2 regions of the Nocardioides sp. NPDC127514 genome follow, and region 1 is predicted to be linked to the other one. Evidence: riboswitches for the same ligand, from Rfam matches in the RefSeq annotation. Region 1 holds a riboswitch; the other holds the start of a gene.
The links. Region 1 has a riboswitch for S-adenosylmethionine ahead of ABTX24_RS12765 (aminotransferase class V-fold PLP-dependent enzyme). Riboswitches for the same ligand answer to the same signal wherever they lie in the genome.
Positions count from the first base shown of each region.

Region 1 (15,555 bases):
CGCCGGGCCTCAAAACGATTTGGAGATCGAGCGAGCGCAGCGGCTGAGCGGCGGAGCCGCGAAGGCGCGAAGCGGGTCGAGATCCAGTCGCGTACGCGGAGCCAGCACCACGGCTACGGCACCCGACTGACCCATTGCCGTGTGCCGTGCTTGCTCTCGACCAGCGCCGCGGCCTCGTCGATCGTGGCCTGATCCAGGCCGACGTACGCTGCCCCGAAGCTCTGCTCGAACTCCGAGAGCAGGGCGTCGATGACCTTCTCGCGGCTCAGCCCGGTCTGGGAACGGATGGGGTCGACGCGCTTGGCGGCGCTCCGGGTTCCCTTGTCGGACATCTTCTCCCGGCCGATCCGGAGCACCTCGAGCATCTTGTCGGCGTCGATGTCGTAGGCCATCGTGACGTGGTGCAGGACGCCGCCGGGGATCCGCTTCTGGGCGGCGCCGGCGATCTTGCCGACCGGCGAGGCGATGTCGTTGAGACCGGCGTAGGCGGCCTCGATGCCGACGCTGCGCAGTCCGCGCAGCACCCACTCGTCGAGGAAGGCGTACGACTCCTGGAAGGACATGCCGGCCACGAGCGTGTCGGGAACGGCGAGGCTGTAGGTGATCGTGTTGCCCGGCTCGATGAACATGGCGCCGCCACCGGAGATGCGGCGTACGACCTCGATGCCGTGACGCTCGGCGGCGGCCTCGTCGACCTCGTTGGAGATCGACTGGTAGCTGCCGATCACGACCGCGCTGCTGGCCCAGTCCCAGAACCTCAGGTTGGGGGCGCGGCGACCCTCGGCGACCTGGCGGACGATGACCTCGTCGAGCGCCATCTGCATCCGCGGCGACAGCGGCCCGGTCTCCACGATCTCGAGGTCGAGGTCGTCCCAGGTCGTGGCCCGGCCCAGCGCCCGCAGCACCGTCAGGGCGACGTCGCGGGTGCCGAAGCCGACCAGCTCGGCATCGCGGGCGGCGACGTCGAGCACCGCGGTCAGCTGGTCGAGAGAGGCGTCGACCGACTGCCCCTCCAGCGCTTCGGTCAGCCAGCCCAGCGCCTCGTCGGGTTCCAGGAAGAAGTCGCCCGAGAGGACGACGTCGATGATCGTGTCAGCGGAGACTGTCGCGTCGACGACGACCAGCTTGCCGCCGCGTACCTTCCGCTCGCCATGCACTCTTTCACTCACAATTTCTCAACACCGTGAGCGCCCCGAATCATCCCGGCGAGACGTCACCCCGGTCGACCGAGACGTCACTCCGGTCGGCCGAGATGTCACCCCCGTCGGCCGAGACGTCACCAACTGCCAACTCGGCCGACGCAACTGCCCACTCGGCCGACGCAACTGCCAACTCGGCCGACCTACCTGACGCCTCGGCAGGCGTTCCTCAGACGGCCGCTCCGCAGGAGCCGGCGGTGTCGGCGAGACGGGTCAGGCCGGCGGGGCCTACGAGCGGGCGCGGGTCCTCGGCGAGCGTCCAGGCACCGTCGACGAGGACGTAGTCGCCTCGGACGTCACCCGCGAGAAGAGCCCGTACGCCGGCCACGAGCCGGTCCACCTCGGCGACCGAGGTGCCGATCCCGATGCTCGCGCGGACCGCGCCGCCGGTGAGCCCGAGGCGCTTGAGGAGCGGCTGGGCGCAGAAGCGGCCGTCGCGTACGCCGAGGCCGTGCTCGGCGGAGAGGTACGCCGCGACCCGGCCGGGCTCGAACCCGTCGACCGTGAACGTCACGACCCCGACCGGCTCCTCGGAGTCAGGCCACAAGCGCAGGACGTCGACACCCTCCAGCGCGGACAGACCGGCCACGAGACGCCCCCTCAGTGACGCCTCGTGGCGGTCCAGCTCGGCGGGCTCGAGGCCGCCGAGAGTCGTACAGGCAGCGGCCAGGGCAGCGGCGCCGATGACGTTGGGCGAGCCGCCCTCGTGACGTGCGGGGGCGGGCTGCCACGTGGTCTCGACAAGCTCGACCTCCGACGCGTGAGTGACGTCGTCGACGGCCCCTCCCCCGGCAAGATAGGGGGTGCCGACGTCCAGCCAGTCGCGGCGCCCGACCAGGGCGCCGGCGCCGTAGGGCGCGTAGAGCTTGTGGCCGGAGAGAACGACGTAGTCGGCGCCGGTTCCGGCGAGCGAGAAGTGGCGGTGGGCGAGCAGCTGGGCGCCGTCGACGAGGACCCGCGCGCCGTGGGCGTGGGCAAGGGTGACGATCTCGGCGACCGGCAGCGCCTCGCCGGTGACGTTGGAGGCGCCGGTGATCGCGACCAAGGCAAAGGTGTCCCGGGCCAGCTCACCAGCGAGTGCGTCGATCGTGCCGGCGAGGGTGTCCCGGCCGGCGACAACGGTGACGCCGGCCTCGACGCGGCGCCACGGGAGCAGGTTGGCGTGGTGCTCGATGTCGAGGACGAGCACCCGGCCGGGTACGCAGCCGGCCAGCAGGTTCACCGAGTCGGTGGTGTTGCGGGTGATGACGGTGACGTCGTTCTCGCGGGCGCCGACATAGGCGCCGATGGTCGCGCGCGACTCCTCGTAGAGGGCGGTCGAGACCTGGGACAGGTAGCCGGCGCCACGATGCACCGAGGCGTACCAGGGCAGGACCTCGGCCACCCGGTCGGCCACGCTCTGCAGTGCCGGCGCCGAGGCGGCGACATCCAGGTTGGCGTACGTCGTGGTCGTTCCGTCCAGCAGCGGGACCTGCGTGTTCGAGCCGACGAGCGGAAGCAGGGACATGGGGGCACCCTTCGGGTCATGGCTCCCCAGGGCTGCCCGGCGAAGCACGCGCTTGCCCGCGCCACCTCGGCGAGGGCCTGGTCGTCACCCGGAGCACCCCACCGCGTGGGAGGGTTGCCCGCCAGCAAGCCGGGGCTTCGCGCTGGCAGTCGTGACCTTCGCCGACGATGGTGCCGGAGACCGCGTGCCCTCTCCAACTCGTTGTCTCGATCCGTGGGCACGGATCTCACATCACGGACGACCTTCCCAGGGGTTGCCGCCGCCTCCCCAGCCGCCCTCGCCGTCACCCTCGCAGGTGCCGAAGAACTCCGAGACCGGGTCGCACTCCTCGCCGTCGTCCTCCTCCTCCGGCGGAGCGGGCGGAGCGATCAGCTCCTCCTCGTGCCCGGTCTCGGGATCCTGGCCGTCGACGTAGACGGGCTCGGGGAAGTTCTCGACCTCCTTGCCCTCCATGGCCTTCGCCATGATGGCCGCCCAGGTCTCGGTGGGATAGTCGGCACCGAAGTAGGACGGCATCCAGCCGCCGTCGAGCTTGCCCTCGCCGTTGCCGCGCGAGTAGCGCACGGCGGTGGCGATCTGCGGGGTGAACCCGACGAACCACGACGAGCAGACGTACTGCGCGCTGGTGCAGGTGCCGGTGCCGGTCTTGCCGGCCACCGGGCGGCCGATGCTCTGGGCCTTCTGGCCCGAGCCGCTCTGCACCACACCCTGCATCGCGTACGTCACATCGGCGGCGATGTCCTCGGAGATCGCGTGCCGGGCGTTCTTCCGGCCGTTCCAGCTGTAGAGGACGTTGCCGGCGCGGTCGCGGACCTTCTTCACCACGTGTACGTCGTGGCGGTAGCCGCCGTTGGCGATCGTGGCGTAGGCGTTGGCCATGTTGATCGGGCTGACGTTGGCGCGGCCGAGGGCGATCCGGTCGTCGGTCTGGTGGTCGAAGTCGGTGGTGGTGCTGGGGATCCCCGGGAACTTCGGGTCCGCCTTCGCCGGCGCGACCCCCGCGGCGACCGCGGTGTCGTAGATCGCCTTGCGGCCCTCCTCGGGGCCACCCATCGACTCGGTCATGTCGATGTAGGCCGTGTTCACCGACTGCTCCATCGCCTTGAGCATGGTGATGTGCTGGCCGTAGTCCATCCCGTCCGCGATCCCGGCCTGCTCACCCTCGTTGACCACCTCGGAGCCGGCGTAGGTCGTGAACGGCGAGTCACCGGCCCACGTCGAGTTCAGCGAGTAGCCCTTCGCGATCGCCGCCGCGGTGGCGAAGGCCTTCATCGTCGACCCGGCGTGACCACCGGTCGCGGCCCAGTTGTGCTGGCTGTCGAGGTAGTCCTGGCCACCGTAGAAGCCGAGCAGCGCACCGGACTCGACGTCGACCGAGGCGGTCGCCACGTGCAGGGCGTTCTTCTGCTCGGGGTCGCCCTTGACGTACGCCTTCCGGTTCTTCGGCTTCACGGTCTTGGCCGCGGTCGCCGACGCCTTCATGACCTTGGGCGACAGCGTCGCGGTGATCCGGAGGCCACCGCTGTCGATCTTCTCCTCGGTGAACAGCGGCTTGCCGTCGGCGCCCTTCAGGCCGAGCAGCTCGGCCTTGATCATGGTGAGCGCGTGGCCGCGCTGACCGCCGAGCCGGCTCGGCACCGTCTTCGCGGGGAACTTCGGCAGCGCGTCCTTCACCTTGTCGGCGTCGGCCTGCTTCAGATAGCCGAGGTCGACCATGCCGGAGAGGACGTACTGGTAGCGGCCGAGCAGCTTCTCCTCGCCACGGAAGGTGCTGCTGGCGGGGTCGAAGCCGGCCGGGTTGTTGAGGATGGCTGCGAGCGCGACCGTCTCCCGCAGCGAGAGGTCCTTGGTGGACTTCGCGAAGTAGGCCTTCGCGGCCGCCTCGATGCCGTAGGCGCCGCGGTTGAAGTAGATCGTGTTGAGGTAGTCGGTGAGGATCTGGTCCTTGCTCTTCTGCCTGGTCAGCTTCAGGGCGATGACCGCTTCCTTCAGCTTGCGGGAGTAGGAGCGCTCGGCGCTGAGGTAGTAGTTCTTGACGTACTGCTGGGTGATCGTGGAGGCGCCACCCGAGGTGCCCTCGGTGGTGTTGGAGAAGGCGGCCCGCACGATGCCCTTCACGTCGACGCCGCTGTTCACGTAGAACGTACGGTCCTCGGCGGCCACCACGGCGTGCTTGACGGTCTCCGGGATCTCGTCGGCCTCGAGCTTGATCCGGTTCTGGTCGCCGTCCTGGTAGCGGCCGAGCTCGGTCTTGCCGTTGCCGTAGTAGACGAAGGAGGTCTCGACCTCGAACTCGGCGTTGGGGTCCGGCACCGTGATCCGGTTGTAGGCCACGATCGCCGTCACCGACCCGATCAGGGCGATGGCCAGGAACCCGACCAGCGCCACCTTCGCCGTGACCTTCCCCCAGCGGCGCCAGGTCGTGGCCGGTGGACGACCGCCGGTGCCCCTGGATCCGGTGCTCCGGGTGGCCCACTTCTCGGCTGCCCAGGCCTTGGCCGGCTCGAGCTTGGCGAGCAAGTCGCGGGCCGCGGACGGCTTGGGATCTGCCCGACGCGCACCCGGCCGGCTGGGCACGACCCGAGGCGGCTCGGGCGCGATCCGAGGACCCTGCGCGGCGGGCGGAGGAGGCGGTCGCCACGACGGCGGCGGGCCGGTCGGACCCTTCGGAGGCTCGGCGCTCCGGTGTTCCATTGCTCCACCTGACCTAGGCGACTGACTGCGGCGGCCGTTGATCCTACCCGGGTGGGTATGACAAACGGAGGCCGACCCCACAAGGGGCCGGCCTCCGTGTCAGGCGTACGCCGCGGCGTACGGCCTCAGATCACTTCTTGAGGTCGAAGCGGTCGTTCTCCATGACCTTGACCCACGCCTTGACGAAGTCGTTGACGAACTTCTCCTTGGCGTCGTCGGCACCGTAGACCTCCGCCAGGGCGCGGAGCTCGGAGTTGGCACCGAAGACCAGGTCGACGCGGGAACCGGTCCAGCCGTTGGAGCTGGTGTAGGTCGCCTCGTCGGCGGACGGGGTCCACTGCTGGTCGTAGTCGAGCAGGTTGACGAAGAAGTCGTTCGTCAGCACGCCCGGGGTCTTGGTGAAGACACCGAGGTCGGAGCCGTCCCAGTTGTTGCCGAGCACGCGCAGGCCGCCGACCAGAACCGTGGCCTCGGGGGCCGAGAGGCCGAGGAGGCTCGCCCGGTCGAGGAACAGGAACTCGGTGGGGAGGTTGAGGAACCCGGAGTCGTAGTTGCGGAAGCCGTCGGCGACCGGCTCGAGCCAGGCGAAGTTGTCGACATCGGTCTGCTCCTGGGTCGCGTCGACGCGGCCGGCGGAGAACGGGACCGTGACGTCCTGGCCCGCGGCCTTGGCGGCCAGCTCGATGCCCACGCCACCGGCGAGGACGAGCACGTCGGCGAAGGAGACACCGGTCGCGGCCGCGATCTCCTCGTACTTCGCGAGGACCGGCTTGAGCTCCTCGGGCTGGTTGACCTTCCACGAGACCTGCGGCTCGAGCCGGATACGACCGCCGTTGGCGCCACCGCGGTGGTCGGACGTACGGTGCGTGGCCGCCGCCTTCCACGCGGTGGAGACCAGCTGCTGCACGCTCAGACCGGACTCGGCGATGGCCGCCTTGGCTGCGGAGATCGCGGCCTCGTCGGTCGCGCCGCCCTCGGCCGGGAGCGGGTCCTGCCAGAGCAGGTCCTCGGCCGGGACCTCGGAGCCGACGTAGCGGCTCTTCGGACCCATGTCGCGGTGGGTCAGCTTGAACCAGGCACGGGCGTACGCGTCAGAGAAGGCCTCCTGGTCGTCCCTGAAGCGGCGCGAGATCTCGTCGAACTCCGGGTCCACGCGCAGCGCCAGGTCGGAGGTGAGCATGCGCGGCTCGCGCTTGCCCTCACCGTGCGCCTCGGGGACCATGTCGGAGCCCGCGCCGTTCTTCGGACGCCACTGCTTGGCGCCAGCAGGCGACTCGAACAGCTCCCACTCGTAGGCGTAGAGGATGTGGAAGAACTCGTTGTCCCAGCGGGTCGGGTGGTAGGTCCAGGTGACCTCGAGGCCCGAGGTGAGTGCGTCCGCGCCGACACCGGTGCCGTGGCCGTTCTTCCAGCCGATGCCCTGGTTCTCCAGCGGCGCGGCCTCCGGGTCGGGGCCGACCAGATCGTCGGGGTGGGCGCCGTGGGTCTTGCCGAAGGTGTGGCCACCGGCGATGAGGGCGACGGTCTCCTCGGAGTTCATCCCCATGCGGCGGAAGGTCTCCTTGATGTCCACCGCGGACTTCATCGGGTCGGGCTCGCCGTTGGGGCCTTCCGGGTTGACGTAGATCAGACCCATCTGGACAGCGGCCAGCGGCGCCTGCAGGTCGCGGTCGCCGGTGTAGCGCTCGTCGTCGAGCCAGACCTTCTCCGGACCCCAGTAGATGTCGTCGTCGGACTCCCAGACGTCCGCGCGACCGCCCGAGAAGCCGAAGGTCTTGAAGCCGCCCTCCTCCATCGCCACGTTGCCCGCCAGAACCATCAGATCGGCCCAGGAGAGGTTCTTGCCGTACTTCTTCTTGACCGGCCACAGCAGACGACGGGCCTTGTCGAGGGAGACGTTGTCCGGCCAGGAGTTGAGCGGCGCGAAACGCTGCTGGCCACGGCCGGCGCCACCGCGACCGTCGTGACTGCGGTAGGTGCCGGCGGCGTGCCACGCCATCCGGACGAAGAGCCCGGCGTAGCTACCGAAGTCAGCCGGCCACCAGTCCTTGGAATCGGTCATGACCGCGGCGATGTCCGCCTTGACGGCAGGCAGGTCCAGGGACTCGAAAGCCTTCGCATAGTCGAAGTCCTCGCCCATCGGGTCGCTCACAGGGGCGTCCTTGGCGAGAATCTTCAGGTTGAGCTTGTTCGGCCACCACTCCTGGTTGGCACTGCCGGCGGTGGGGTGAACGCGGCCTGCGTTCATCACCGGGCACTTGCTCACGGCCTCTTCAGACATGAGATTCCTATCCGTTTCTGATCGGACTGGCTGCTGCCAGACGCTGTGATTCACATGTGTTGCGCCGGCCGATGACAGCTCGGCCGGCGCGGGCTCTACCCCTGGGACAGGCTGCAGTCCGCGCAGGTGCCCCAGTAGATGACCTCGGCCTCATCGACCGTGAAGCCGTTGTCATCAGATGCCGTCAGGCAGGGCGCATGGCCGACAGCGCAGTCGACGTCGGCGATCGCCCCGCAGGAGCGGCAGACCACGTGGTGGTGGTTGTCCCCGACCCGGGTCTCATAACGAGCCACCGAGCCGGACGGCTGGATGCGGCGTACGATCCCGGCCGCCGAGAGGGCGGCGAGGGAGTCGTAGACGGCTTGATGGGAGACGTCCGGAAGCCGCTCGCGCACCGCGCCGAGGATGGTCTCGGTGTCGGCGTGCGCGTTCTCGGTGACGGCCCCCAGAACGGCCACTCGCGGGCGAGTGACGCGCAGGGAGGCACCTCTCAGCAGCTGTTCGTAGTCCGCGTTCCCCACGCCTCAGACACTACGCCAATTCTTGAATGAGTCAAGAAACGGCGAGGAAATTTCTGACGGAAATCAACCCAGTTTCACGGTCTCCGGAGACTCCGGCGCCGGACGGGTCGCGAAGCGGCCCGCCATCAGCGGGATCAGCACGGAGATGGCCAGCGGGATGACGAACATCGAGCGCTCGCCGAAGACCTCGGCGACCGCGGCGATCAGGGAGGCGGCGGCGAGATAGCCGGCGTAGTTGGCGAGGTTGACCCGGGCGATCGCGTCCTCGGCGTTGTCCGGGGAGATGTGCGCGGCGGCGACGAAGGACTGCGGCGGGACCATCGCCAGGCTGCCGCCGAGCACGGCGAAGCCGACGGCCGCCACGCTCCAGTGCGGGGCGACGACGATCAGCACCAGCGCACCGACGCCGACGATGCCGCCGGTCCGGATCACCCGCTCGGGACCGAAGCGGGCGACGAGGCGGTCGCCGGGGAGGCGTACGGCCAAGAGCACCAGCTGGTAGGCGGCGTAGATCGCCGGCGCGACCGCCGCCGCGGCCCCGAGTCCGTCGACGACATAGATCCCGCCCCAGGCGGAGGCCGCCGAGTCGATGAACCACATCGCGAACGTCGGCACCGCGACCAGGAGGAGGGGCAGCCACGGCAGCGGGGGCTTCGGGTGCTGCGTACCGCTGGTCCGTTTCTCCGCCGCGTCGACCGCCTCCGGCGGCAGCAGGAGCCGGAACGTGGCGAGGTTGGCGGCCAGGCCGATGACGGCGATGGGGATCATGTCCAGACCCAGAGGTACGCCGAGGGCGATCGTCGCGGTCGCATAGACGGCGCCGAGGACGGCCGCCGCGCTCCACATCGCGTGGAACCCGTTCATCAGCGGGCGTCCGTACGCGTCCTGGGTGGCCGTGCCCTGCATGTTCATGGAGGCGTCGACGCCACCGAGGAAGAAGCCGTAGACGCCGTTGAGCACCAGCAGCGTCACCATCGTCGGCGCGAAGGCGGGCGCGACCGCGGCCAGCGAGGCCCCGCCGAGCATCAGCGAGAGGGTCGCGGCGCTGCCGATCCTGGTGGCGAGGTGACCCGCGACGACACTGCCGATCGCCCCGACCGCGGTGGTGATGCCGAGCACCACGAACACGTCGCCGGCGCTGAGGTCGAGCTTCGTCGCGATCGACTCGAGCCTGGTGATCAGCGAGGCGAAGGTCAGTCCCTGGATCGCGAAGGCGACGAAGACCGCCATCCGGGCCAGCTGGAGTCGGGTCATGGACGCGAAGTCTGCACCTTCACGTCGCGTTGGTCGAGGGGTCAGTTGCCCTTCAGCAGGCCGTCGAGGATCTTCTCGCCGTCCTTGCCGTCACCCTTGCTCAGGCTGTCGAACTCCTCGCGGAGCTGCTCCATCTCGCGCTTGGCGCTCTCGCCCTTCTCGACGAGGTCGCGGATCTGCTGGATCTGGTCCTCCCACTCCTGGGACTGACCCTCGTCGATGACGTTCCAGCCCTCGAGGTTCTCGCGCCAGCGGTCGAGCCGGTCGAGACGGTTGAGGGTCTTGTTGTCCGCCGTGTCGACGGGCTCGTCGGCGGAGTTGTCGGTGTTGTCCGAGTTGTCGGTGTTGTCCGCGGTGTTGGAGTTGTCGGAGCTCTGGGACGGCTGGGCCTCGGCGGGAGAGGGCTCGTAGGCGGCCAGCCAGGAGGCGGCGAAGACGCACGCGATCACGATCGCGACCGCGCCGAGGAGGCGGCCGGTCGGGAACTTCCGCAGCGACCTCGGGCGCGGCCCGCGGACCGGAGGCGGGGTGCCAGGGCTGGGCAGGACGCCGGTGCGGGAGTTGGCCAGCGCCATCGGCTCGTCGAGCGGGCGCGGCGCCATCGCCTGGGTCGGCCGCGGCGCCTGCCCGGCGGAGAGCCGGTCGGTGGCGTCGGGGTCGGCTCCGCTGAGGACATAGCCGAGCTCGTGACCGACCTGGTCCATCGAGGGCCGGGCGGCCGGGTTCTTGTCGAGCATCCGGGTGACCAGCCGCGCCAGGGGCGCGGGCACCGCCCGGAAGTCGGTGATGCGCGGCACCGGCTCGCTGAGGTGCATGTGCAGGATCTTGACCGGGTGCGGCGCGGAGTAGGGCACCTTGCCGGTGAGCATCTCGAAGAGCACGCAGCCCAGCGAGTAGACGTCGGCGGGCGGCCCGACCGGGTCGCCGGAGGCCTGCTCGGGCGAGAGGTAGGACGGGCTGCCGATCACGTGGCCAGTCTGGGTCAGCCCGGCGTCGACCCCCGTCATGGCGTACGCGATGCCGAAGTCGAGCACGGTCAGCCGGCCGTCACCGTCGAACATGAGGTTGGCCGGCTTGATGTCGCGGTGCACCACACCGACCCGGTGGGCGGCGCCGAGCGCACCGGCGACCTGGCGGGTGTATTCGACCGCCATGTCGACCGGCATCGGGCCACGCTGCTGCAGCGGCTCGGCCAAGGTGGGCCCGGGCAGCAGCTCCATCACCAGGAAGACGTCGTTGTCGTCGCTGCCGGCGTCGAAGATCTTGACCACGTCGTCGTGGACGACCCGGGCGGTCGAGAGCGACTCACGGCGGAACCGCTCGGCCATCGTGGGGTCGTCCACGTCCCGCATCAGCTTCACCGCGACATCGCGGTCGAGGACGGTGTCACGCGCCCGCCAGACCTCGCCCATGCCGCCGGCTCCGAGCAAGGTGAGGAGCCGGTAGCGGCCGGCGATCGGGGGAAGCTCGTCCATGCCGGAAATTATGCCGGGGTCACCCAGGAGCCGAAGAGCGGGATACCCTCCCAGGCTCCCCCGCGTGCGACCGCCACCACCGCGTGCGGCCGGTCGAACCTCAGGTCGATCTGCCGCACCGTCGTCTCGCGCGGCGCCGCGGCGGCGGCGCGGACCATCATTCCGGTCACGGCGGCCGCCTTGAAGCCCTCCCGGTCGTAGGACGCGACCGCCTTCTGCACGCAGACGGCCTCCGTCTCCTCCGCGACCGCGGCCATCACTCCGCGGGCGATCTCGGCGACGCCTGGCGCGGCCGACAGGTCGTGACGGTCCTCCGCACTCCACTCCGGGAGGTGGCTGCGCCAGCGGTCGGACGGAGCGCTGCCGAAGGCGGTCACCTCGCGGACCGTCCAGGCGTGCCCGTCCTCCTGGCCGGCATCGAAGGTGCGATCGTGGACCTCACCGGCGTCGATCCTCCGGACGACCTCGTCGGCGGCCCGCCAGACATCGTCGGCGGACACGCCCTCCTCGGCGATCACGGAGTAGACCGAGATGCCGTCCTCGCTCGGCGGGCAGGCGACCGCGACCGCTCCGGCGGCCTCTGTCGCCACCACCGCCTGAAAGCCGCCCTCGAGCACCAGCAGCCCATCCTCGCCCTCCTCCAGCTGCTCGCTCCAGCGCGGCGTCACCACCAGCGCGGAGGCGAGCACGAGCAGCGTCCGGGCATCGATCTCGAGCGGGAACTCCGTGATCAGGCCGCGGGTGTGCGCATCGGCCCACGCGTCGAGCCCGGCCTGGTCCGGGAGCGGGTCGAGCACGATCGGCAGGCCCTTGGTCAGCTCGACACCCGACCGCAGCCAGCCGGCGACCGCCGCCCCGATCGTCGGGTGCGGCGCCTCCAGCAGCGTCAGCGCTGCGGCCCGCGCGTCGGCCTTGTTCAGGCCGAGGATCTCGTCGGTCTCGGCCTCCGACGCGGGTGCCAGCGAGGCGAGGAGCAGCCACAGACCTGCGTACGAGATCACCGGGGACTCGGCGGACCCGAGGGCGGAGCGGGTGGTGGCGGCGTACGTTCGGACCGCCTCGGCGGCCGCGAGGGACAGGGGCGTCTGCGTTCCCGACTTCTCCATGCAGAAGACATTACGGCGGGAGACACCACATGTGAGCCAAGTCACGATACAGTTATGTATCGAGCGAGGAGGCATCATGGCCAAGAAGTCGCGTACAGCAGGGCTGGACCCGGAGACCGAGTTCCAGGAGATCTCGAGGCGTCTGGGGCTCTACGAGTTCCCCTGGGACACGACTCAGGCGCTCAGCTTCGCACTGTTCCGGACCTACGCGGTGCCCTCGATCGGCCGGCTGCTGGCCGACACGCACCAGTTCACCGAGAACACCCAGAAGCGCTACGACGACACCGCGCTGCTGCTGGAGGACGCGGCGATCGAGGACCTGGACAGCCCTCGCGGCCGGGCCGCGGTGCGGCGGATCAACCAGATGCACAAGATGTACGACATCTCCAACGACGACATGGTCTATGTCCTCTCCACGTTCGTGGTGATCCCCCGGCGCTGGAACCAGGAGTTCGGCTGGCGGCAGTCGACCCCCGACGAGCAGCTCGCAGCCCTGCGCTACTACCAGGCGCTCGGGAAGCGGATGGGGATCAAGGACATCCCGGCGACCTATGAGGAGTTCGAGCAGCTCCTCGACTCCTACGAGGCCGAGCACTTCGGGTACGACGAGGGCGGCCGTGCCGTCGCCGACTCGACCCTCGAGCTGCTGACGACCTTCTACCCGCGGCCGTTGGCTCCGCTCATCCGCATCTTCTCGCTGTCGCTGATGGAGCCGCATCTGCTGGAGGCGTTCGGCTATCCCGAGCCCGGGCGGCTTGCCCGGACGCTGTCGCGTGGGTTGCTGAAGGCGCGGGCGCGCGTCGTCGCGCTGCTGCCGGCACGGCGCAAACCCGCGTACGTCCGGGACATGCCGCGCATCAAGAGCTACCCGCACGGGTTCAACACCGAGGACCTCGGCACCTTCGCGCCGGGCTGCCCGGTGCACCGTACGGCCGAGACCGCTTAGCCCGGTTCTCCCCCGCCCGTCACCACGGCTTTACCGGGCACCGCTTCGCTGTTGTCGATCACCCCCATATCGACAGGAGCACGTCCGTGCCTGCCCCCAGCAACACTCCTGATCTCCGCCCTGACCTCCGTGGCGCCCTCCGAGGCCTCGACCGCCGCCGCTTCCTGACCGTCTCGGCCGCCGCGACCGCGTTGGCCTTCACGACCGGCCTGCCACGTACGGGCGCCTTCGCCGCTCCGGCCGGCTCCCCCGCCGACATCACCTCGGACCCGTTCACCCTCGCCGTGGCCTCCGGAGACCCGCTGCCCGACTCGGTGCTGCTGTGGACCCGGCTCGCACCGCTCCCGCTGGAGCCCACCGGCGGGATGCCGCCGTCGCGCTTCGACGTCGGCTGGGAGGTGGCGCGCGACGCCGCCTTCAGACGCGTCGTACGCCGCGGCACCGCTGCCGCGCACACCGAGTTCAACCACTCCGTGCACGCCGAGGTCCGCGGCCTGGACTCGGCGACCGAGTACTTCTACCGCTTCCGGGTGGGCCAGTGGATCAGCCCGGTCGGCCGGACCCGGACCGCCCCGGCCGTGGGGGCCGCGGTGTCGTCGCTGACCTTCGCCCTCGCCTCCTGCCAGCGCTACGACCAGGGCTACTACACGGCGTACAAGCATCTCGCCGGCGAGGACGTGGACGCGGTCTTCCACTTGGGCGACTATCTCTACGAGTACGCCGTGAACGCCACCGCCGGGGCGCGCGCCTACACCGAGCCGCTGCCGGCGCACCTCAACCACGAGACCGTCACGCTGGACGACTACCGGGCGCGCTACGGGCTGTACAAGTCCGACCCGGACCAGATCGCCGCCCACCTGGCGCACCCGTTCATCGTCACCTGGGACGACCACGAGACCGAGAACAACTACGCGGCCGACATCCCGGAGAACTCGGTGCCGCCGGAGGAGTTCCTGGTGCGCCGCGCCGCCGCCTACCGCGCCTACTGGGAGAACCAGCCGCTGCGGCTCCCGCAGCAGCCGTCCGGTCCCGACCTGACGCTCTACCGTCGGCTGCAGTGGGGCCGGCTGGCGCAGTTCGACATCCTCGACACCCGCCAGTACCGCACCAACCAGGCCAACGGCGACGGCTGGAAGGTGCCCTCGGCGGCGTCCGAGGCCGAGTCGATGACACTTCCGGGGAACGAGCAGGAGCAGTGGCTGATCAACGGCTGGCGACGCTCCTCAGCGCTGTGGAACATCGTCCCGCAGCAGGTCACCTTCTCGCGCCGCGACAACCCGTCCGGCGACGGCACCCGCTCGATGGACTCCTGGGACGGCTACCCCGCCTCCCGGCGCCGGATCCTCGAGGGCTGGAAGGCGTCCGAACAGTCGAACCTGATGGTGCTGACCGGTGACGTGCACGTCCACTACGGCCTCGACATCCACGACGACTTCGACGACCCGTCCTCGCGGGTGCTCGGCACCGAGATCGTCACCAGCTCCATCACCTCCGGCGGCAACGGCGCCGAGCACCCCGCCAACTGGGCGGCCTACCTCGAGCGCAACCCGCACATGAAGTTCTACAACGGCCTCCGCGGCTACACCACGATCTCCCTCGACACCGCCGGCGCCGAGATCACCTACAAGAACGTCGCCCAGGTCAGCACCCCCGGCGCTCCGCTCAGCGTCGGTGGGCGCTTCGTCACGGAGTCCGGCCGCCCGGGTCTCGTGGAGGCGTAGGGATTCGTACGTTCTGGCGGCGCCCGCGCCGCTACTCTCAGAGGCGTGACCCGGCCGCGGTACTCCCCTGCTGTCGGGATCGTCGTTGCCACGCAGGCCGCCGTGCTGCTGGCGATGAGCCCTTTCTACGGACCGCATCGGGACGAGCTCTACTTCGTCTCCGCAGGTCAGCGGTTGGCTTGGGGATATCCCGACCAGCCGGTGCTGACCCCGTTCCTGGCGCGGGTCGCGACCGAGATCGCCCCGTACAACCTCGTCGTACTGCGGTTGTGGAGTCTGCTGGCGATGGTCGGACTGGTCCTGCTGGCGGCGGAGTTCACACGGCTGCTCAACGGCGGACGTACGGCGCAGGTGCTGACCGCGGGACTCGTGGCCGTCGGGGTGGTCACGATGACGTTCGGGCACTGGCACTCGACCGCGACGTTCGACGCGCTGGCGTGGACCGCGATCCTGGTGCTGGTGGCCCGGGCGCTGACCGCCGACGGCGGACGGCAGCGGGGGCTGTTCTGGCTGGCGGCCGGGATCGTCGCCGGGATCGGGCTGGAGAACAAGCACTCGGTGGTCTTCCTCCTCGGCGCGATCCTGCTCGGCATCGCGCTCGTTCCGGCGACCCGGCGCAACCTGACCACGCCGTGGCCGTGGTTGGCCGGGATCATCGCGCTGGCCCTGTGGACGCCCAACCTCCTCTGGCAGCTCGAGCACGACTGGCCGGTGCTCGACCTCTCCGAGGACATCCGGGAGGAGTACGGCGGGCTGTCCGGACGGATCGGGTACGTCACCCAGGCGCTGATCCTGCTCAGCCCGGTGATCACGCCGATCTGGATCATCGGTCTGGTCGCGCTCTTCCGGCG
Region 1 covers NZ_JBEORF010000014.1:27,587-43,141, reverse strand. The annotation lists gene lplB (lipoate-protein ligase small subunit) at 114-1,169, opposite strand; gene ABTX24_RS12765 (aminotransferase class V-fold PLP-dependent enzyme) at 1,369-2,706, opposite strand; SAM riboswitch class IV at 2,750-2,863, opposite strand; gene ABTX24_RS12760 (transglycosylase domain-containing protein) at 2,938-5,400, opposite strand; gene katG (catalase/peroxidase HPI) at 5,531-7,681, opposite strand; gene ABTX24_RS12750 (Fur family transcriptional regulator) at 7,777-8,202, opposite strand; gene ABTX24_RS12745 (MFS transporter) at 8,266-9,456, opposite strand; gene ABTX24_RS12740 (protein kinase domain-containing protein) at 9,498-10,931, opposite strand; gene ABTX24_RS12735 (serpin family protein) at 10,940-12,037, opposite strand; gene ABTX24_RS12730 (oxygenase MpaB family protein) at 12,114-12,983, shown strand; gene ABTX24_RS12725 (alkaline phosphatase D family protein) at 13,070-14,704, shown strand; gene ABTX24_RS12720 (ArnT family glycosyltransferase) at 14,750-15,555, shown strand, end outside.

Region 2 (15,555 bases), on a different contig from region 1:
CCTCACGACGGCTCCTTCAGGACGTACCCGACACCGCGGACGTTGTGGATCAGGCGGGGCCCGCCGCCGGCCTCGGTCTTGCGGCGCAGGCAGCCGACGAAGACATCGAGCGTGTTGGAGCCGGAGTCGAAGTCCAGCCCCCAGACCTCGCGAAGGATGGTGTCGCGGGAGAGCACGCGGCGCGGGTTCTGGAGGAAGAGCTCGAGCAGGTCGTACTCGGTGCGGGTCAAGTCCACGCGGCGCTCGTCCACGGTGACCTCGCGCAGGGCAGGTTCGGCGACGATCCCGGCGAAGCGGAGCAGCCTGTCCCCGGCGCCGCCTCGACGGCGAAGCAGCGCGCGCATCCTGGCCAGCAGCTCCTCGAGGGCGAACGGCTTGACCAGGTAGTCGTCGGCCCCGGCATCGAGTCCGGTCACCCGCTCCTCGGTGCCGTCGCGGGCGGTGAGCAGGAGGATCGGTACGTCGAGGTGCCGCGAGCGCACCCGCCGACACACCTCCAGGCCGTCGATGTGGGGCAGCCCGATGTCGAGGATCACCAGGTCGGGTACGTCCTCGGAGAGCCGCCCGAGCGCTTCGCCCCCGTCCGCGGCGGTGGTCACGGCGTACCCCTCGAAGGCGAGGCCGCCCTTCAGGCTCGCGCGCACGTCCGGCTCGTCGTCGACGAGCAGCACCCGGACAGGTTCGGCTGAGGTCGTGGTCACGCGATTCAGGATCCCTCGGGATCCTGAGAGGACATGAAAGCCCCAGCTCGGCAGAGCCTGGTCGGGGCCGGGTCAGAGAGGCTTCGCCAGCTCGGCGAACTCGAGGTCGTCACGCAGCGGGCGGCCGAAGCGCTCGTCGCCGTAGGGGAACGGCTCGAAGCGTCCCGTACGCCCGAACCCGCGCCGCTCGTAGAACGCGATCAGGTCCTCGCGCTGGCGGATCACGGTCATCCGGATCTCCTCCGCACCCCACTCGCGCGCGATCCGCTCGGCCTCGGCCATGACGACCTTGCCGACGCCAGCTCCCTGCAGCTGCGGCGAGACGGAGAACATGCCGAAATAGACGTACGCCTCTCGCTTCTGCAGCTGGCAGCAGGCGACCATCTCGCCGGCGCGCTCGGCGACCAGGAGCCGGGAGCCCGCAGCGGTGATCACCTCACGTACGCCGTCGGGGTCGGTGCGCTGGCCAGCGAGCAGGTCCGCCTCGGTGGTCCAGCCGGCACGGGAGGCGTCGCCGCGGTAGGCCGACTCGATCAGCCCGACCAGGGCTTCGACGTCTACGAGGTTGGCGTCACGGAAGGTCAGCTCGGGCACGAGCCCCAAAATACGACAGAGCGACAATCAGGCGGGCAGGTCGGGCAGCGCCGCCCGCCGCAGCCAGGCATCGAAGAGCGCGGTGAGGTCGCGGCCGCAGACCTCGGCCGCGAGGGCCTCGAAGTCGGCGGTGGTGACCGATCCCCCGCTGTGCCGGGCCACCCAGGTGCGCAGGATCGTGAAGAAGGCCTCGTCGCCGACGGTGCGTCGCAGCGCGTGCAGGGTGAGCGCTCCGCGCTTGTAGACGCGGTCGTCGAACATGTCGGCGGGGCCGGGGTCCGCGAGGACCAGGTCCTGCGCCAGGGCGGACAGCCGGCGGTGGTGGTGGCGCGCGTGCTCGCCGCACGACCGGCCGCCGGAGGCGTCGGACCACAGCCACTCGCTGTAGCAGGCGAAGCCCTCGTGCAGCCAGATGTCGCGCCACTCGCGCAACGTCACCGCGTTGCCGAACCACTGGTGGGCGAGCTCGTGGGCCACGAGGCGTACCTCCGACCACTCGCCGGTGAGGTGGTTGCGCCCGAAGGTCGACAGCGACTGCGACTCGAGCGGGATCTCGAGCTCGTCGTCGGTGACCACGACGGAGTAGGAGGCGAACGGGTAGGGCCCGAAGACCGAGGTGAAGTAGGCCATCATCTCCCGCTGGCGCCCGAAGGAGGCCTCGAACCCGGCGGTGGCGTCGACCGGGTACGCGGCCCGGATCGGCACCCGACCGCCCGGCCCTTCGGCCGGCGCGATGTCGACGACCCGGTAGCGCCCGATCTGCACCGTGGCCAGATAGGTCGCCATCGGCTCGGCCTGCCAGTAGCGCCAGGTCTCCCCGCTGCCGCGGCGTACGCGGGAGGTCAGCTCGCCGTTGGAGACGACCGCATAGCCCGGCGCGGTGGTCACGCTGATCGCGTAGCGGGCCTTGTCGGAGGGGCGGTCGTTGCATGGGAACCAGGTCGGCGCACCATGCGGCTGACCTGCGACGATGACACCGTCGTCGAGCTCCTCCCAGCCGGCGTCGCCGTGGTGCGAGAGCACCACCGGACGAGGCTTGCCGGAGTATCTGACCGTGACCACGAACTCCTCGCCGGCAGCGATCCGCGAGCGGAGGTTCAGTACCAGGCGGTGGTCGTGGTGGGACCACTTGGCCGGCGGGCGGCCGTCGATCGCGACCTTCTGCACCCGCAGGTGGGAGAGGTCGAGGACGACGCGGCTGAGGTCGTCGACGGCGACGGCACGGATCGTCGCCGTGCCCGCGAGCCGGTTGCCGACCAGATCGTAGGTGAGCTCGAGGTCGTAGTGGGTCGCGCTCCACGACAGGTCCCCGTGACCTGAGAGGTAGGGGTCTGCTGTGGGGAGCTTCGGCACGGCGGTCATGTTAGAGGCATCCGTTCAGCCGGCCTGGTCCCAGGGACCGATCGGGTTGCCGATCCACAGGGTCTTGTCCGGGAGGCTCTCCCCGCGCATGACCAGCGAGACCGGGCCGACGACCGCATGCCGGCCGATGGCGGCGGCGGGCAGGATCACCGAGTTGGGGCCGAGCGTGGCGCCGCGCCGGAGGACGACCTCGTCGAGGGCCAGGACGCGGTCGTGGAAGAGGTGGGTCTGCACGACGGTGCCGGCGTTGACCGTGGCGCCGTCGCCGACCTCGACGAGGTCGGTCTCGGGGAGCCAGTGGGTCTCGATCCACACGCCGCGGCCGATCTTCGCGCCGAGCGCCCGAAACCAGAGGTTGAGCACCGGGGTCCCGGACACGGCGCCGGTGAACCAGGGCGCGGCGAGCACCTCGACGAAGGTGTCGGCCAGCTCGTTGGCCCACACAACCAGCTCCACAGCGGGTGCGACCCTGCCCGGATGCGGCCCACGAGCAGCCACTTCGCCGCCACCGTGATGCCGGCGGCGACCGCTCCGGCGGCGGCGAGCACCGGCCCGGTGACCAGGATCGCGACGAGGAGGTCGGTCGCCTCCCAGATCCTGACGAGCACATAGGCCACCCCGGCGTAGAGCAGCACCGCGAGCGTCTGCGGCACCAGCCGGGCCAGCTCGACCAGCGCCCGTGCGATCTTGAGCCCGGCCGGCGGGTCATAGGTACGTCCCGAGTCGGCCTCGCCGGCCGCCCGGCGCAGCGGCGCCGGCGGCGAGCCGAGCCAGCTCTCACCCTTCTGCGCGCGCTTGCGGCGCGGGGCCGCGCTGAGCACGGCGACCAGGGACGCCTTCGGCACCTTGCGGCCGGGTGCGGCCATGCCGGAGTTGCCGACGAAGGCCCGCTTGCCGATCTTCACCCGCTCCACCCGCAGCCAGCCGCCGCCGAGCTCGTAGCCGCCGATCAGGGTGTCGTCGGCCAGGAAGCTCTGGTCGTTGACCTGCGTCAGCCCGGGGATCATCAGCACCGTCGAGGCCTCGACGTGCTTGCCGATCTTCGCGCCCAGCGCCCGCAGCCACAGGGGCGTCAGCGTCGAGGAGTAGAGCGGGAAGAGCCAGGTGCGGGCCTCATCGAGCACCTGCATCGTCGACCAGACCGCGACACCGGCCAGGCTGCGTACGGGATGTACGCCGGGGGCGATCGCCAGACCGGCGAGCCGCACCACCGCCCAGATCAGCGCGGCCAGGGTGGCGAAGCCGGCCGCGACCGCGACCGGGCTCCAGGCCAGCAGCGCCCCGATGTCGGTGTAGGAGGTGGGCACGCCGGCGAGGGCGACGCCGACGAGCACCCCGACGCCGATGGCGACCGCGGGAAGCAGAGCGAGGACGCCGGCCGCGATCCCGTAGAGGAGCATCCAGACCTGGGCGCGAGCCTGGGGCGGCTGCCACGGCCCGCGGGCCTCACACGCGGCACGAGCCGCCGGCGAACCCGACCAGAACTCGCCCGCCGGCACCACGCCGAAGACCGCCGAACCCGGTCCGACCTCGGCGTCGTCGCCGACCCGGGCGCCGGGCAGCAGCGTCGACCGGGCGCCGACCCGAGCCCGTTCGCCCACCTCGACCTCACCGAGATGGAGCACGTCGCCCTCGATCCAGTGACCGGAGAGGTCGACCTCCTGCTCGATCGAGCAGCCCTTGCCGAGGGTGAGCATGCCGGTGACCGGCGGGAGGCTGTGCAGGTCGACGTTCTTGCCCATCCGCACGCCGAGCAGCCGGGCATACCAGAGCATCCAGGGTGCCCCGGCGAGACCGTGGGCGCCGAGCTCGTCGACGGCGTGCGTCGCCAGCCAGAGCCGGAGATGGACCTTGCCGCCGCGGGGGTGCTCCCCTGGACGTACGCCGTGCAGGATGAGCCGCGCCGCGCCCGCGGCGAGCAGCATCCGGCCGGGCGGGGTCAGGAAGGCGAGGACGGCCGGTGCGAGGACCCACCAGCTGAGTGCGGGCAGCCAGGGCGCCCACGGCTGGGCGAGCGTCGTCCCGAGCGCGATCCAGGTCAGCCAACGCGGTGCCGCGAGGCAGCGCAGCAGGATGGTGGCGACCACCTGAGCGACCTGGGTCTTGAGGCGTACGGCCGGCACCTCGTGCTCGGAGAGCGCGGCAGAGCTGCCCATCTCGTCGATGTAGGTGGCGAGCGCCCCGAGCTTCGGCTGGTCGTAGATGTCGCCGAGCGCGACCTCGGGGAAGCGTTCGCGGATCAGGCTGACCATCTGGGCCGCGGTCAGGCTTCCACCGCCGAGGTCGAAGAAGTCCGCCCCCGGCCCGGAGACCTCGGCGCCCAGGACATCGTTCCACAGCCCGGCCAGCCAGGCCTCGGTGTCGCTGAGCCCCTCGCCCGAACCCGCGGCGGAGGCGAGCGGCCAGGGCAGTGCGTCGCGGTCGACCTTCCCGCTCGTACGCGTCGGGAGGCTGTCGACCACGGCCAGCCGCGGCACCAGGGCCGCGGGCATGTCGGCCCTGAGCCGGGCGACGGACGTTGACTGGTCGAAGGTGTCGTCGACGGTGACGTAGCCGACCAGCAGGCTGTTGCCCGCGGCGCTCCTCCGCACGGCTGCCGCGGCCCCGACGACCCCGTCCAGCTGCAGCAGGGCACTGTCGATCTCGCCGAGCTCGATGCGCCGGCCGCCGAGCTTGATCTGGTCGTCGGCGCGCCCGCCGAAGAGCAGCCCGGCGGGGTCGTTGACGACCAGGTCACCGGACCGGTAGGCGCGCTCCCAGCCGAGGGTGGGCATCGGGGCGTACTTCTCGGCGTCCTTGGCCGCGTCGAGATAGCGCGCCAGGCCGACGCCGCCGATGATCAGCTCGCCGGTCTCGCCCTCGGGGACCGGGAGGCCGGTGGCAGGGTCGACGACGGCGAGGTCCCAGCCGTCGAGCGGCAGGCCGATGCGTACCGGTCCCTCCGCGGTCAGCCGGGCACCGCAGGCCACGACCGTCGCCTCGGTCGGGCCGTAGGTGTTCCACACCTCTCGGTCGGCCGTGACCAGTCGGGCCGCGAGCTCGGGCGGGATCGCCTCGCCGCCGGTGATCAGCAGCCGGACCCGGTCGAGCGAGGACGACGGCCACAGCGCGACCAGCGTGGGCACCGTCGAGACGATGGTGATCTGGTTGGCGACCAGCCACGGACCGACGTCGACACCGGAGCGCACCAGCGCCCGTGGAGCCGGGACCAGACAGGCGCCGTAGCGCCACGCCAGCCAGATCTCCTCACAGCTCGCGTCGAAGGCCACCGAGAGGCCCGCCATCACCCGGTCGCCGACCCCGATCGGGGCGTCCTGGAGGAAGAGGCGCGACTCGGCGTCGACGAACGCCGCCGCGTTGCGATGGGTCACCGCGACGCCCTTCGGCGTCCCGGTCGAGCCGGAGGTGAAGATCACCCAGGCGTCGTCGTCGGTCGACGGCTCCTCCGGCTCACGCGCCTCGCCGGTCCCGACCGTGGTGACCCGCAGGTCGTTGGTCACGACCGCGGCGACCTGCGCCTCACCGAAGACCAGCCGGGCCCGCTCCTCGGGGTCGTCGGCGTCGACCGGCACATAGGCGGCACCCACGCAGAGGATCCCGAGGATCGCGACGTATAGGTCGGTGGTGCCGCTCGCGATCCGCAGCCCGACCTTGTCCCCCGGCCCGATCCCGGCGGCGTTGAGCTCGGCGGCCAGCCCGTCGGCGGCCTCCTCGAGCTCGGCGTACGTCAGCAGCCCGTTGCCCGCGTCGACGGCCGGCTCGTCGGGCACCTGGGCCGCGGTGGCCCGGAAGATGTCGACGAGGGTCCGGGGCTCGGGTGCGAGGTCGCCTCGCAGCAGGGGGTCGGTCACACGCGGAGCCTTCCGGGGTCAGTTGAACGGATGGCGTCCATCATCGTTCTTTCTCGGTGTCGATTCGGGCTTGTCCCACCCGTGATCCCGATGACGTGATCACCGCCGCGTACGTCCTGGGAGTTTTTGAACCTCATTCCCTGGACGAGAACACGTTCTAGTTGCCACACTCAGGGATGTGACCCCGATCACTCTCCCTGACATCCTCGAGGCGATGGCCGACGCCATCCCCGACCGCACCGCCGTGTTCACGATGGAACACGCCTACAGCTTCGCCGAGGTCGACGAGCGCGCGACCAGGCTGGCCAACCACCTCCTCGGGCAGGGCATCCAACCCGGCGACCACGTCGCCGTCCACTCCCGCAACCGGATCGAATGGGTCGACGCCTTCTACGGGTGCATGAAGGCGCGGGCGGTGCCGATCAACATCAACCACAAGTACCTCCACGACGAGCTCGACCACCTCTACCGCAACTCCGACGCGGTCGCGGCGATCATCGGACCGGAGCACGTCGAGGCGGTCGCCGCGCTCGGCCTGGGCATCCCGACGCTGGTCCTGGGCGAGGAGTACGACGCCGCGGTCGCCGCCGCATCCAAGGAGCGCCCCGACATCGAGCGCAGCGCCGACGACCGCTACGTCATCTACACGGGCGGCACGACCGGGATGCCGAAGGGCGTCGTGTGGCGCCAGGAGGACATCATCCGCGCCGCGATGAACGCGAGCCGGTTCGGAGCTCCCTTCGACACCGTCGAGCAGCTCGCCCAGGAGGCCGCGGCACAGGAGTCGCCGATGGTGCTGCTGGCCTGCGGCCCGATGATGCACGGCGGCAGCCAGTGGATCATGGGCAACGGCCATGTCGCCGGCTGCACGGTCTCGCTCTACACCGAGCCGACCTGGTCGCCCGAGACGATCCTCGACCTGGTCCAGGCCGCCGGGGTCAACTCGCTCACCTTCCTGGGCGACGCGATGGGCCGCCCGGTCGCCGAGGCGATCCTGCGCGAGCCGGAGCGCTGGGACCTGAGCAGCCTCTTCGCAGTCTCCAACGGCGCCGCCCCGCTCTCCGCGGGGGTCCGCACCCAGCTCCGGGAGGCACTGCCGGGCCGCTACATCCTCGACTCCTACGGCGCCTCGGAGTCCGGGGCGGCCGGCATGCAGGTCGACGACGGCGACCAAGGCGTCCAGGCCGCGCCGAAGTTCCAGGTCGGGATGGACGTACAGGTCTTCGACACCGACATGAGGCCGTGCGCGCCGGGTGAGACCGGGATGCTCGCGCGCACCGGGTCGATCCCGCTGGGCTACTACAACGACCCGGTGAAGACCGCGGCGACGTTCAAGGAGGTCGACGGGCAGCGCTGGTCGATCCCGGGCGACTTCGCGCGGCGCGAGGAGGACGGCTCGATCACCGTCCTCGGCCGCGGGTCGGGCTGCATCAACACCGGTGGCGAGAAGGTCTTCCCCGAGGAGGTCGAGTCGGTCCTGCTGCGTCATGGCGACGTCTTCGACACCGCGGTCGTCGGCACCCCCCACGAGCGCTGGGGCCAGCAGGTCACCGCTCTCGTGCAGCTCCGCGACGGCGCCGCGACCTCGACCGATGCCCTTCGCGAGCACTGTCGCAGCCTCATCTCCGCCTACAAGGTGCCCAAGGACATCCTGCTCGTGGAGCGAGTCCCCCGCACGCCCGTGAGCAAGGTGGACTATCGTGCCAGCGCTACGGTCGCTGCGGAGCTGCTCGAGGCGCGTACGTGACGGCCGGCTGATCGGACGTACGGTTCGGTGCCGTACGGCCCTACCCCTGGCTCTATCAATTGGAAGGCACGTACGTCGCTGTGTCCGCCGTGATCCCCCTCACACTGCCCGACATCCTGGAAGCGATGGCCGACGCGATCCCCGATCGCACGGCCGTCGTCACCTCCGACCGCACCTACTCGTACGCCGAGATCGACGAGCGTGCCACGCGCCTGGCCAACCACCTGTTGAGCGTCGGCCTCGAGCCGGGTGCCCAGGTCGCCGTCCACGCGACCAACCGGATCGAGTGGGTCGACGCCCTCTACGGGTGCCTCAAGGCCCGCACCATCCCGGTCAACATCAACCACGCCTACCGGCGCGACGAGCTCGCCAGGACGTACGCCGCCACCGACTGCGTCGCAGCCATCGTCTCCCCCGAGTTCACCGACGACCTCGACGAGCTCGACCTGAGGCTCGACCACCGCGTCGTCCTGGGTCCCGACTACGACGCCAAGGTCGCCGCGGCGTCCAAGGAGCGGCCGACGGTCGGACGTACGCCCGGCGACTGGCACATCATCTTCACCACCGGCACCACGGGCACCCCGAAGGGTGCGGTCTGGCGCCAGGAGGACCTGATCTGGGCCGCGCTGAACACCGTCCGCCGCAACGCGCCGATCCCGTCGGTCGAGGGGCTCGCCGCCGAGGCGGCCGCTCGTGACTCGGGTGTCGTCCTGCTCGCCGGCGGTCCGCTGCTGCACGGGCAGAGCCAGCTGCTGCTCCTGCGGGCACTGGTCGCGGGCGGCACCGCGGTGCTCGACACCTCTCCGACCTTCTCCGCCGAGGCCTTCCTCGACCTCGCCGAGCAGGCCGGCGCGACCGCGATCACGCTGCTGGGAGACGCCCAGGCGCGGCCGGTGGCCAACGCCCGGCTGACCGGCAAGAAGCGCTGGCCGCTGCGCTCGCTCGCCGGGGTCTCCAACACTGCGGCGCCGCTCTCCGACGGTGTCCTCGGCACCCTGCGCAACGCCTTCGCCCGCCGGGTCATCGTCGACTCCTACGGCACCCTCGAGACCGGCGTCACCGGCTCCCGCGCCGACGACGGATCCCCGCTCGTGCCCGGCGAGGCGCGGTTCATGGTGGGTCCTGAGGTGGAGGTGTTCAACCCCGACCTCACCCCGGCGGCTCCCGGCGTCGAGGGCCTGCTGGCCCGCTCCGGCCCCTCGGCTCTCGGCTACTACAAGGACAACGCCCGCTCCGCCACCGCGATCAAGCTGATCGACAACCGCCGCTGGACCTTCCCCGGCGACCTCGCCCGCCGCGAGCAGGACGGCTCGATCACCCTGCTCGGCAGAGCTGCCACGCTCGTACGCACCGGTGACCTCGAGATCCACCCCGAGACCATCGAGGGCGTGCTCCTCGCCCACGAGGACGTCGTCGACGCCGCCGTCTTCGGCATGCCCCACCCGCGCTGGGGCCAGCAGGTCGCGGCGCTGGTGCAGCTGACCCCGTCGACCGAGACGACGGCTGCCGACCTGCGCAAGCACGCCCGCGACCGGCTCGGGGAGTCGCACGAGCCCAAGCTCGTCCTGCTGGTCGAGTCGGTGCCGCGTACGCCTGCGGGGACCGTCGACTACCGCGCCGCCACCGGCCTCACCGCCGACATGCTCAGCACCGGCGGCAAGAGCCCGGAGGACGTGGCAGCCGAAAAGTAGCCGAGTCGGCGCAACTGCCCCGCCGCCGGACACCGAGTCGGCGCGAATGTCCCAAGCAGCTGGGACATTGGCGCCGACTCGGGATCGTTTAGCGGGACAGACGCGCCGAGTCGGCGCGTTACGACGAGCCGACTCGACCGGTGTTCGTGTCGGGATCCGGCGGCTCGGTCGCCTCGGGCGGGAGCTCGGGCAGGTGGTGTCCGAACGGGACCTGCTGGATCTGCCCGAGGGCAGCGAGGACGGAGGGCAGCATCGCCTTGGCGGTGCGCTTGTAGCCCATCGCGCTGGGGTGGAAGTGGTCGATCGCGAACATCTCGTCGGGGTTCGTGATGAAGAACGGCCCGACCACGTCGGAGAGTGAGACCACGTGGGCACCCTTGGCCAGCGCGGTCTCCCGCTGGCCGTCGGCCAGCTGCTTGGCGATCCTGCGCCCGAGCGAGCGCAACGGCTGGGGCAGCGGCCTGACCGCGCCCACGTCCGGGCAGGTTCCGACCACGACCTCGGCGCCACGCTCGCGCAGGGCGTCGATGACCTCCCCCAGCACCCGGGTGGAGTCCTTCTGCGGCACCCGGTGGGTGACGTCGTTGCCACCGACGATGACCACCGCCACGTCGGGCCGGTAGCCCTCCGGCAGCGACTCGAGCTGCGCGGGGACCATCGACGTCTCGGCGCCGACCACGGCCGCGGTACGCAGCCGCACCGGCCTCAGCAGAGCCTTGGCCGTGCCTTTGGCCAGCCGGGCCCCGAGGGTGCCGCCCCTGGTCTCCGCACCCAGCCCGGCGGCGATCGAGTCGCCGAGGATGAGGAGCTCGACCGGCGTACCTCCGTAGGTCTTCTTGTAGACCTTGTCGGCGTCGATCGCCTCCTCGCCGAGCGGCTTGCCGATCACGTCGCGCGCGTGCGCCGCCTGTCTCTTCAGCAACGTCACGAACCCGGCACCGGCCGCCGCACCCACCACACCGACTGCGCCGGCGACTCCAGCTGTGGCGGCGACCATGCCGAGCCACCTGGCCTCTTCACTCGTCTTCGCGCTGCTCACATTCCTTATCTGTAGCGCACGAGTGTGAACGCAAGGTTCCTTGACGCAGGTCCTACGCCTGGGAGAGCCCGGCTTCCTCGAAGGCGTCGTAGTTGGGGGCGATGGTGGCGCGGGGGCCGACGATGCCGCTGACCGCGTCGAGCGTCTTGAGACCGTGGCCGGTGTTGATGATCACCGTCTCCAGGCTCGGGTCGAGCAGACCGTTGTCGACGAGCTTCTTGGTGACCGCGAGCGTGGTGCCACCGGCGGTCTCGGTGAAGATGCCCTCGGTGCGGGCCAGGAGCACGATCGCGGCGCGGATCTCGTCGTCGGTGACCTCCTCGACAGCACCGCCGGAGGAGCGGGTGGCGTCGAGGACGTAGATGCCGTCGGCCGGGTTGCCGATGGCGAGCGACTTGGCGATCGTGTCGGGCTTGACCGGGCGGATGGCGTCGACGCCGGCCTTGAACGCGGTCGCGACCGGGTTGCAGCCGGTGGCCTGGGCGCCGAAGATCCGGTAGGGCTTCTCCTCGACCAGACCGAGCTTGATCAGCTCCTTGAAGGCCTTGTCGACCTTGGTCAGCTGGGATCCGGAGGCCACCGGGATGACGATCTGGTCGGGCAGGCGCCAGCCGAGCTGCTCGGCGATCTCGAAGCCGAGCGTCTTGGAGCCCTCGGCGTAGAAGGGACGTACGTTGACGTTCACGAACGCCCAGCCGTCCTCCTCCGCGGCGATCTCCTGCGCGAGCTTGTTGACGTCGTCGTAGTTGCCGTCGACGGCGATCAGGTTGTCGGTGAAGACGGCGGAGTTGACCTGCTTGGGCTGCTCGAGGTTGCTGGGGATGAAGACGGCGGTGGGGATCCCGGCGCGGGCGCCGGCGGCAGCGACGGCGTTCGCCAGGTTGCCGGTCGAGGGGCAGGCGAAGACCTTGGCGTCGAGCTCGCGGGCGGCGCTCAGAGCACAGGCGACCACGCGGTCCTTGAAGGAGTTGGTCGGGTTGGTCGAGTCGTCCTTCACCCAGATCTTCTCGATGCCGAGCTCACGCGCGAGGTTCTTCGCGTCCAGCAGCCGGGTGAAGCCGGGCTCGGTGTTGGGGCTCTGCTCGATGTCGTCGGGCACCGGCAGCAGGGCCTTGTAGCGCCAGATGTTGCGGGGTCCGGCCTCGATCTCCTCGCGGGTCACGGCCGGGAAGTCATAGGCCACCTCCAGTGGCCCGAAACACTCCGGACAGGCGTAATGCGGTCCGAGCTCGATCTGGTGCCCACACTCCCGGCACGACAGCGCCGAGGCGTTGCCGAAAGCACCCTCGCGCAGGCCCTTCGTCTCCGTGGTCGCAGCGCTCATGAGAAACCTCCTCCTCATCTTCCCCGATCACGTCTCTCGCGCCGGGCCGGAATTAGCACCTGCTCCACGCCCTACCCGATGGCCGGGAGGAGGCTCGTGGTCGGTTGCCGGGACTTCACTGGGCCGTTCCCTCAGTCCCTCTCGATGAGCGATACCGATCGTACGGCAGGCAACTTGCCTGAAACACACCCGGGTTCCACTCCGCGGACCAAGTGTCCACCATTTGGACACCGGCGGGGTCCTCAATCAGCGCGATCGGAGGCGGCGCAGCATCCGGGCGTCGTCGAAACCGACCGCTCGAGCGGCCGACTCCATCGTGGTGCCCGCGGCCAGCAGATGGTCGGCCCGTTCGCGACGGAGAGCCTGCTGGTAGCGGAGCGGAGTCAGACCGGTCGCCGCGACGAAGGCGCGGGTCAAGGTGCGTTCGCTCACCCCCGCACCGTCCGCCAGAGCGGAGAGCGGGAGCGGCTCGGCGAACCGGGCGTCGATGACGTCCTGCACATGGTGGACGGTGTCGTCGAGATGGTTCCGGTGGCGCAGCAGGACGCTCTCCTGCGGCTGGTCCCCGTTGCGCCGCGCGTAGACGACCATGTCGCGGGCCACGCGAGCCGCCAGCGCCGGTCCGTGGCGTACCGCGAGCAGGTGCAGGCTCAGATCGATGCCGCTGGCGATGCCTGCTGACGTCACGATCCGGTCATCGCTGGTGAAGAGCACGTCGCGCACCACCCGGGCTTTCGGGTAGCGCCGTGACAGCGCGTCCTGGAGATCGTGATGAGTGGTGCAGCGACGTCCGTCGAGGAGGCCCGCCTGCCCGAGGGCGTCGGCGCCGGCACAGACGCTGGCCACCTCACCCCCGGCCGCATGATGGGCACGCAGCCGCTCGGCGGCATCACGGCTGAGCCGGGGGCCGGCGACGAGGTCGTACGCCGCTCGCCAGCCCGGCACGACGAGCAGGTCACCGGGGTCGAGATCGGGCCATTCCGCGGTGGCCGTCAGCGCCAGACCCTGCGCGGAGAGCACCTCCCCCGGCTCGGCACCCGCGACGTACGCGAGGTCGTAGGGGTGTCCGAGGTTGCCCGCGGTGTGGAACGCCTGTGCCGGCCCGGCGAGGTCGAGCAGATGTACGCCGGGCAGCAGCACGAACACGACTGCGGTCATGCCGCAGATGCTGCCACAGCCTCCAGATCATCGATGGTCGCGATCTCGGCGAACCGGCCGCTGAGCACGAGCTTCGTACGCTCCACGACCTCCTCGGCCGAGAGCCCGCCCAGTGGCTCGGTGGTGACGGCATCGGCGACATAGGTGACCCGGTAGCCGAGGTCGGAGCCGACCCGCGCGGTGGTCTCGACGCACTGCTCGGCGCGGATCCCGCACACCACGAGCTCGGTGATCCCGCGCTCGGTCAGCACCTGCTGCAGGTTGGTCGTGGTGAAGGCGTTGTGGGCGGTCTTGCGCAGCTCGACATCGCCCGGCTCGGGGCCGCTGAGCCCGTCGAGGTAGCGAACGTGACCCGACTCCGGGTCGAAGACGCCGCCGCTGCCGGGCTCGGTGTGGACCACCCAGACCACCAGGTCGCCCGCGGCCCGCGCGAGGCTCACCAGCCGGTCGGCGCGGTCGGCGATGTCGGGGTGAAGAGTCTGCTGCCATACCTCCCGCTGCCGGAAGGACTCCTGGATGTCGATGACGAGAAGCGCTCGGTTGCTCATGTCCCCAGTGTGCGAGCTGCCCGCTCGACGCACGAGGCATCAAGCGGGCAGCATCCGGAACGATCCGGTCAGGCAGCGGCAACCGTGCTCTGGGTGGTGGCCTCTCCCTCAGCAGGCGCGAGAGCGCCGCGTACGACATCCCTGACATCGCTCACCAGGTTGATCTTCAGGGCCTGCTTCACCTCGTCGGGGACCTCGTCCAGGTCGGGCTCGTTGCGTTGGGGCACGAAGACCTCGGTCAGGCCGGCTCGCTGGGCGGCGAGCAGCTTCTGCTTGAGGCCGCCGATGGGCAGCACCCGCCCGGAGAGCGAGACCTCACCGGTCATGCCGACCTCGCTGCGCACCGGGCGACCGGTGGCGAGAGAGGTGAGGGCGGTGACCATCGTGATGCCGGCGCTCGGGCCGTCCTTGGGGACCGCACCCGCGGGCACGTGGACGTGGAGCGAGCGGTCGAGCACAGCCGGGTCGACGCCCAGCTCGGCGGCGTGCGAGCGGACGAAGGAGAGCGCGATCTGCGCGGACTCCTTCATCACCTCGCCGAGCTGACCGGTGATGTTGAGGCCGGTCTGCCCCTCGGCCGAGGACGCCTCGATGAAGAGCACATCCCCACCGAGCCCGGTCACCGCCAGTCCGGTGGCGACCCCCGGGACAGAGGTACGCTCCGCCGACTCCGGCGTGAACCGAGGCCGTCCGACCAGGTCCTTGAGGTTGTCCAGGCCGATCTCGACGTGCTCCGCACCGGTGGCCAGCCGCGTCGCCACCTTGCGCAGCGCCTTGGCGATGAGCCGCTCGAGCTGGCGTACGCCTGCCTCGCGGGTGTAGTTCGCGGCCAGCTCACGCAGCGCGTCGTCGGTGACCGTGGCCTCCTCGGAGGTCACCGCGGCGCGCTCGAGCTGCCGGGGCAGCAGGAAGTCACGGGCGATGGCGACCTTGTCGTCCTCGGTGTAGCCGTCGATCGTGACCAGCTCCATCCGGTCCAGCAGCGCCGACGGGATCTGCTCGACCACGTTGGCGGTGGCGATGAACAGGACGTCGGAGAGGTCCAGGTCGAGCTCGAGGTAGTGGTCGCGGAAGGTGTGGTTCTGCGCCGGGTCGAGCACCTCCAGCAGTGCAGCGGCGGGGTCGCCCCGATAGTCCGAGCCGACCTTGTCGACCTCGTCCAGGAGCACGACCGGGTTCATCGAGCCGGCCTCCTTGATGGCCCGCACGATCCGGCCGGGCAGAGCCCCGACATAGGTACGCCGGTGACCACGGATCTCGGCCTCGTCGCGGACACCGCCCAGCGCGACCCGGACGAACTTCCGTCCGAGCGAACGCGCGACCGACTCACCCAGCGACGTCTTGCCGACCCCTGGCGGGCCGGCGAGCAGCACCACGGCACCGGAGCCCCGGCCACCGATGACCTGCAGGCCCCGCTCGGCACGTCGAGTCCGCACCGCCAGGTACTCCACGATCCGGTCCTTGACCTCCTCGAGGCCGTGGTGGTCGGCGTCGAGCACCTCACGAGCCGCAACCACGTCGGTCGAGTCCTCGGTCCGGA
Region 2 covers NZ_JBEORF010000027.1:55,199-70,753, forward strand. The annotation lists gene ABTX24_RS21020 (sensor histidine kinase) at 1-6, opposite strand, end outside; gene ABTX24_RS21025 (response regulator transcription factor) at 3-701, opposite strand; gene ABTX24_RS21030 (GNAT family N-acetyltransferase) at 774-1,295, opposite strand; gene ABTX24_RS21035 (M1 family metallopeptidase) at 1,323-2,657, opposite strand; gene ABTX24_RS21040 (hypothetical protein) at 2,673-2,807, opposite strand; gene ABTX24_RS21045 (Pls/PosA family non-ribosomal peptide synthetase) at 2,804-6,508, opposite strand; gene ABTX24_RS21050 (AMP-binding protein) at 6,687-8,255, shown strand; gene ABTX24_RS21055 (AMP-binding protein) at 8,345-9,946, shown strand; gene ABTX24_RS21060 (SGNH/GDSL hydrolase family protein) at 10,065-10,985, opposite strand; gene thrC (threonine synthase) at 11,038-12,309, opposite strand; SAM riboswitch class I at 12,321-12,460, opposite strand; gene ABTX24_RS21070 (GlxA family transcriptional regulator) at 12,556-13,467, opposite strand; gene ABTX24_RS21075 (isochorismatase family protein) at 13,464-14,015, opposite strand; gene lon (endopeptidase La) at 14,084-15,555, opposite strand, start outside.
Region 2: another riboswitch for S-adenosylmethionine. It lies ahead of thrC (threonine synthase); the one in region 1 lies ahead of ABTX24_RS12765 (aminotransferase class V-fold PLP-dependent enzyme).